DNA from 3 places in the Marinobacter sp. ES-1 genome. Region 2 is predicted to be linked to each of the others. Evidence: predicted binding sites of a transcription regulator. Region 2 holds the regulator's gene; each other region holds the start of a gene.

Region 1 (2,272 bases), on a different contig from region 2:
CTGTCCCCAGCGACGCATCTGGCTCAGGTACCAGATCGCATCAGACGGATAGGGGTAGGTGGCGTGGTAGCGGAAGAAGACGTTGAAATCCGGTACTTCCCGGACATCGCCCTTTTCATACTCGAAGGTGCCGGTCATGGAGTTGGCAATGACTTCCCTGTCGGCCCCCACGTAGCTGGGACGCGCCAGAATGTCCACGGCGGCTTCCCGGTTGGCGTTCTGGTTTTCGTCCAGCCAGTAAGCGGCGCGGATCAGCGCCCGCAGTAAACGCAGGTGGGTGTTGGGGTATTGCTCCGCCCAGGATTCGGTCACCCCGAATACCTTTTCCGGGTTGTTGGGCCAGATTTCGTAGTCGGTAATCACCGGCACACCGATGCCCTTGAACACCGCCTGCTGGTTCCAGGGTTCACCCACGCAGTAGCCCTGGATGGTGCCCGCTTCCATGGTGGCCGGCATTTGCGGCGGTGGCGTTACGGAAAGGTGCACGTCGGCCTCGAGGGTGCCGCTGGTGTCACCGCGCTGGGGCGCGTAGAAGCCGGGATTCAGGCCACCGGCGGCCAGCCAGTAACGCAGTTCGTAATTGTGGGTGGACACCGGAAACACCATGCCCATGCGGAAGCGCTCGCCATTGGCACGGGTCTGCTCCACCACGGGCTTAAGGGCGCTGGCTGAAATCGGGTGGGCCAGACGCTCGCCTTCCATCTCCAGGTTCGGTTTCATCGCTTCCCAGACATCGTTGGACACGGTAATGCCGTTGCCGTTGAGGTCCATGCTGAAGGCGGTGATGATGTCGGCTTGGGTGCCATAGCCTATGGAGGCGCCCAGCGGCTGGCCGGCCAGCATATGCGCACCGTCCAGTTCGCCGGTGATCACCCGGTCCAGCAACACCTTCCAGTTCGCCTGGGCTTCGAGCTCCACGAACAGGCCCTCGTCCATGAAGTAGCCCTGTTCCCAGGCAACCGCCAGCGGGGCCATATCCGTGAGCTTGATGAAGCCAAGCTTCAGGTCGGGTTTCTCCGCCGGGCCAATCTCGGCCTGGGCCAGGGAACTCAGACCGATCAGGGTGGCGGTCAGTAAAGGTCGAACATAATGGTTCACTGTCTTCATCGGGATGCCTCTCGGTTCTTTCATTCCAGACGCGCAAAAAAAAGCGCCTGCCTCCGTTGCCGGAGAGCAGGCGCCGATGCCTGTAAATGAGAGCTGTGATGTCGTGATGGTTCACTAATTACTCAGCACAAGCCGTGCCATTTGGAACTATTCATGTATTTCAGTAGGTTGCGGGATCTCTGGTCGTTCAGGCAGGGGCGCCCGGTTCTGTGCCGGGGTGGTTTTGGTGCAGAAAATGGACAATTGCACCAAGGTGAACACCAATCGAGAGGCTTTCCACGGGATCTTTTTAACGGTGCAGCCTGGCTTCAACCTGCGCACCATGCGGCATTCAAGGCCCTTACAGGCATCAAAGCGTGCACTGGCCTCCTAATTGCTTTCTTTAAAGACAGACAACTCAGGCAACGAAGCCCGCCCCCGGCTCTGGAAACAGAACCCGGGAGGCGGGTTTTTTGGTTAAAAGCGAGGAACAGCATGAAACACCACGACACTCCAACGGACTCTATTGCCACCACCTGCCCCTACTGTGGTGTTGGCTGCGGTGTGCTGGCCACCTCCGGCGATGTCGGGGGCGATCGCCTGCATCCGGCTAATGGCGGCCGGCTTTGCGTCAAGGGCTCTGCCTTGCACGAGACGCTGGAGGATCCGAACCGGTTGTTGGAGCCAAAGGTCGGGGGGCGTGAGGTGACGTGGGCTGAGGCCATTGACCGGATAGCCGGGGCCATTTCTGAATCGGTGCGGGAGCATGGTCCGGAGTCGGTGGCTTTCTATCTCTCCGGGCAGTTGCTCACGGAGGATTATTACGTTGCCAACAAGCTGGCCAAGGGCTTTATCGGCACTCCGCATGTGGATACCAATTCCAGACTGTGCATGTCCTCGGCCGTTGCGGCCCACAAGCGTGCCTTTGGCGAGGACTGTGTCCCGGGCTGCTACGAGGATCTTGAGCTGGCGGACTTGCTGGTGCTTGCGGGCAGCAACGCCGCCTGGGCCCACCCGGTGCTGTACCAGCGGATGAGTGCGGCAGGTCGTCAGGGACGGAGAGTGGTGGTCATCGATCCCAGAAAGACAGCAACGACCGACCTGGCGGACCTGCACCTTCAGCTTCGCCCCGGAACAGACACCCTGTTGTTCAACGGCTTGCTGGTCTGGCTGCAGGATCATGAAG
Region 2 (2,272 bases):
ACCAGCAGGTAAAAGAGGTGTATCTGGGTGACGAATTCCGCCTTTAAGCGGAGCGCCCTGCCCTTTCACCGAGGTCTGATTGTGTTGCAGAACGGTAACAAGTAAACTCGGCAAAGATCTTGCAAGGAAATTCGATTTTTTACCGGGATACCAGTCTGTTATGGATCTAAAGCCATGGTTATGAAAGCCTCGTTACAGCTAAAACTGGGCCAGAGCCTGACCATGACGCCCCAGTTGCAGCAGGCCATCCGCCTGTTGCAGCTTTCTACCCTCGATCTCCAGCAGGAAATCCAGCAGGCGCTGGACTCCAACCCCATGCTGGAAACCGCCGAGGACGACGATCACGGCCCGGACGACACCACCGAACAGCAAAGTTCTGACGACCAGCACAACGAAACCGCCAGCGCCCAGGATGACAACGCCCCGGAAAGCAGCAACGACTGGGACGAATCCGAAAACGGGCCGGACTGGAACTCGGAAAACGACATTACCGACACCATTCCTGACGACCTGCCGGTCGATACCGCCTGGGAAGATATCTACCAGACCGCCCCGGCCAGCGCTCCGAAAGACGATGACGAGAACGACTCGGATTTCGAAACCCGCAACTCCCCTGCGGAAACCCTGCGGGATCACCTGGAATGGCAGCTGAACCTCACCCCCCTGAGCGAACGGGACCAGGCTATCGCCCATGCCCTGATGGACGCCGTGGACGACCGGGGCTACCTCACCTCACCACTGGACGAAATCCACGCCGGCCTGCGTGAAGACAGCGATGAAGACCCGCTGGACCTGGATGAGGTAGAAGCCGTGCTGCACCGGCTGCAACATTTCGACCCCCCAGGCGTGTTCGCCCGGGACCTCCAGGAATGCCTGCTGATCCAGCTGAACCAGTTGCCACCGGACACCCCCTGGCTGCGCCAGGCGCGCCAGGTTGTCACCCAGTTCCTGCACCTGCTGGGTAACCGTGACTACGCGCAGCTGCTGCGCCGCAGCCGGTTGAAGGAAGACCAGTTGCGGGAAGTCCTGGCGCTGATTACCAGCCTGAACCCGAAACCGGGGGATGTGATTGATCACGGTGATACCGACTACGTAATCCCCGATGTGATCGTGCGCAAGCATGAAGGCCGGTGGCGGGTGGAACTGAACCCGGAAATTGCCCCGCGCATCCGGGTGAACGCCAGCTACGCCTCGCTGATTCGCCGGGCCGACAGCAGCGCCGACAACACCTACCTGCGCGACCAGTTGCAGGAAGCCAAGTGGTTCATCAAGAGCCTGCAGAGCCGCAACGAAACCCTGCTGAAAGTGGCCACCCGCATTGTCGAGCACCAGCAAGGCTTCCTGGACCAGGGTGAGGAGGCCATGAAGCCCCTGATCCTGTCGGACATCGCCCAGGCCGTGGAGATGCATGAGTCCACCATCTCCCGGGTAACCACCCAGAAGTACATGCACACACCCCGGGGCATCTTCGAGCTGAAGTATTTCTTCTCCAGCCACGTGGGCACCGCCGAAGGCGGGGAGTGTTCCTCTACCGCAATTCGTGCCATGATCAAGAAACTGATTGCAGAGGAAACCCCGAAAAAGCCGTTGAGCGACAGCAAAATTGCGGCCATGCTAGGGGAACAGGGTATCAACGTGGCCCGGCGCACCGTGGCCAAGTATCGGGAGGCCATGCACATACCTCCCTCGAACGAACGCAAGCGACTGGTTTAAGCCTTTACCGGCAATCGTTTACCAATATTCACCGGGGCACGAAGCTCTGGTACTCAGTCCGGCGGAACGCCGGCATGATGACAACAGGAGACGCCAATGCAACTCAACATTTCAGGCCATCACGTAGAACTGACCCCTGCACTGAAGGATTACGTCAACACCAAGTTCGAGAAGCTTGAGCGCCACTTCGACCACATCAGTAACTGTCAGGTGACGCTGGAAGTTGAGAAAGTTCGCCAGATGGCCGAAGCTACCCTCCACGTTGTGGGTGGCGAGGTTCACGCAAAGGCTGAAAACGAGGATATGTACGCGGCAATCGATGCCCTGGTGGACAAGCTTGACCGCCAGATCCTCAAGCACAAGGAAAAGAACGTAGACCGGATGCACGGTAACGGCTAAGCGCCTTCAGGCGCAGGCTACCGGGTAATTCAATCGAACGAGCTGCGGCAGGGCTACCGGCCGCAGCCTTTTTTTTACGGGTTCACAGTTAATCCATGAGCGATACATCCCTGACCATCGACAACATCCTGGCCCCGGCACTAACGCTGTGCCAGGTACC
Region 3 (2,272 bases), on a different contig from region 2:
ATGCCGTTCAGGGCGCTGGCGTAAACAATCGGGAAGTCCAGCTGCTCGTCGGTGGCACCCAGGTTATCGAACAGGTCAAAGACCTGGTCTACAACCCAGTCCGGGCGCGCACCCGGGCGGTCGATCTTGTTCACAACCACAATCGGACGCAGGCCCGCTGCGAAAGCTTTCTGGGTAACAAAGCGGGTTTGCGGCATGGGGCCGTCGATGGAATCCACCACCAGCAGCACACTGTCTACCATGCTCATTACCCGCTCAACTTCGCCACCGAAGTCAGCGTGGCCCGGGGTGTCTACGATGTTGATATCGTAGTCCTTCCATTTCAGCGCGGTGTTTTTTGCCAGAATGGTAATGCCACGCTCTTTTTCCTGGTCGTTGGAGTCCATAACGCGCTCGTTTTCGAGCTCTTTACGGTCCAGGGTGCCAGACTGGCGCAGCAACTGGTCAACCAGGGTGGTTTTACCGTGGTCAACGTGGGCAATGATGGCGACGTTTCTAAGCTTATCAATCACAACGGGTATCCTGCAGAAATTAGCGGCGCGCAGTATATCGAAAAGTCCATGTCGATAATATGAAGAATAGTGCCTAATATGTAACCAACCCTTCCGGCGCACTGATATCAGGCAATCCACCGGTTTTCGCACCAAAGTGGTGCGCTATTCTGGTGCAATTCCAGGCCGGCCACCGTACAGTTTTGCACACACAACGCACCAAAGCCTTGCCACTGCGCTGTTGTGGCGCAGTTACACAAAACTGGCAAGGCACTTGCTTAGTGAGGAGCAGCCGTAATTGAAAGGTAAGGGCCAAAGGCTTCTGGTAAGCTGCCTTCACCTGCAAGAGATCGGGCCTCAGCACACTGAACGATCCGGCACAACGAACACGAAATCACTACGGAGCATGCACAATGTCCAAGACGATTGATTTGATCAAAGAACACGAAGTCAAATGGGTTGACCTGCGCTTCACCGACAGCCGCGGTAAAGAACAGCACGTTACACTGCCTGCCACTGAAGTAGACGAAGACTTTTTTGCCGACGGCAAGATGTTCGACGGCTCTTCTATTTCTGGCTGGAAAGGCATCAACGAGTCCGACATGATCCTGATGCCGGTTGACGATACCGCCGTGCTGGATCCGTTCACCGAAGAAACCACCATTAACATCACCTGCAACATTGTAGAGCCGACAACCATGCAGGGTTACGAGCGCGACCCCCGCTCCGTTGCCCAGCGCGCAGAGGAATACCTGAAGTCCACCGGCATTGCCGACGGCGCCCTGTTTGGCCCGGAGCCCGAGTTCTTCATCTTTGACTCCGTGAAGTGGAAGACCGACATGCAGGGCTCCATGTACTCCCTGCACTCCGAAGAAGCCGCCTGGGTATCCGGCGAAGACTTCGACCGCAACAACATCGGCCACCGCCCGGGCGTAAAAGGCGGCTACTTCCCGGTTCCGCCGGTAGACAGCCTGCACGACCTGCGTGGCGCTATGTGTGCGGCTATGGAAAGCATGGGCCTGACCATCGAAGTGCACCACCACGAAGTGGGCACAGCCGGCCAGTGTGAAATCGGCGTTGGCCCGAACACCCTGACCCGCAAGGCAGACGAAGTTCAGATTCTGAAGTACTGCGTGCACAACGTAGCCCACGCCTACGGCAAAACCGCCACCTTCATGCCCAAGCCGGTCGTGGGTGACAACGGTTCCGGCATGCACGTACACATGTCCCTGAACAAAGACGGCAAAAACCTGTTTGCAGGTGACAGCTATGCCGGCCTGAGCGAAATGGCCCTGTACTACATCGGCGGCATCATCAAGCACTCCAAGGCCATCAACGCCTTCACCAACCCGGCCACCAACAGCTACAAGCGCCTGGTACCCGGCTTTGAAGCCCCGGTCATGCTGGCCTACTCTGCCCGTAACCGTTCCGCTTCCATCCGGATTCCGTACGTAAGCAGCCCGAAGGCACGCCGTATCGAAGTGCGCTTCCCGGACCCGGCAGCCAACCCGTACCTGGCCTTCGCCGCCCTGATGATGGCCGGCCTGGACGGCATCCAGAACAAGATCCACCCTGGCGATGCCATGGACAAGGACTTGTACGACCTGCCGAAGGAAGAAGCCATGAACATCCCGCAGGTAGCCACTACCCTGCAGGAGGCGCTCGATTGCCTGGCGGAAGACCACGAGTTCCTGACCCGCGGCGGCGTGTTCACCGAAGACATGATTGCCGGCTACATCGACCTGAAGCGTGGCGAAGTTGAGCGTATCAACATGACCACT

Evidence for each region. The regulator sigma-54, encoded in region 2, starts transcription at its own class of promoters, with help from an activator protein. The targets are predictions, from matches to a motif close to ANTGGCATNNANNTTGCTNT.
Region 1: the regulator sigma-54 is predicted to act here: its motif matches at 1,230-1,249, upstream of Q668_RS15400 (CmpA/NrtA family ABC transporter substrate-binding protein).
Region 3: the regulator sigma-54 is predicted to act here: its motif matches at 753-772, upstream of glnA (glutamate--ammonia ligase).

The regions. Positions count from the first base shown of each region.
Region 1 covers NZ_AXBV01000096.1:149,739-152,010, forward strand. The annotation lists gene Q668_RS15400 (CmpA/NrtA family ABC transporter substrate-binding protein) at 1-1,107, opposite strand, end outside; gene Q668_RS15405 (nitrate reductase) at 1,582-2,272, shown strand, end outside.
Region 2 covers NZ_AXBV01000059.1:8,917-11,188, forward strand. The annotation lists gene lptB (LPS export ABC transporter ATP-binding protein) at 1-47, shown strand, start outside; gene Q668_RS11090 (RNA polymerase factor sigma-54) at 181-1,713, shown strand; gene hpf (ribosome hibernation promoting factor) at 1,810-2,112, shown strand; gene ptsN (PTS IIA-like nitrogen regulatory protein PtsN) at 2,208-2,272, shown strand, end outside.
Region 3 covers NZ_AXBV01000064.1:52,006-54,277, forward strand. The annotation lists gene typA (translational GTPase TypA) at 1-512, opposite strand, end outside; gene glnA (glutamate--ammonia ligase) at 905-2,272, shown strand, end outside.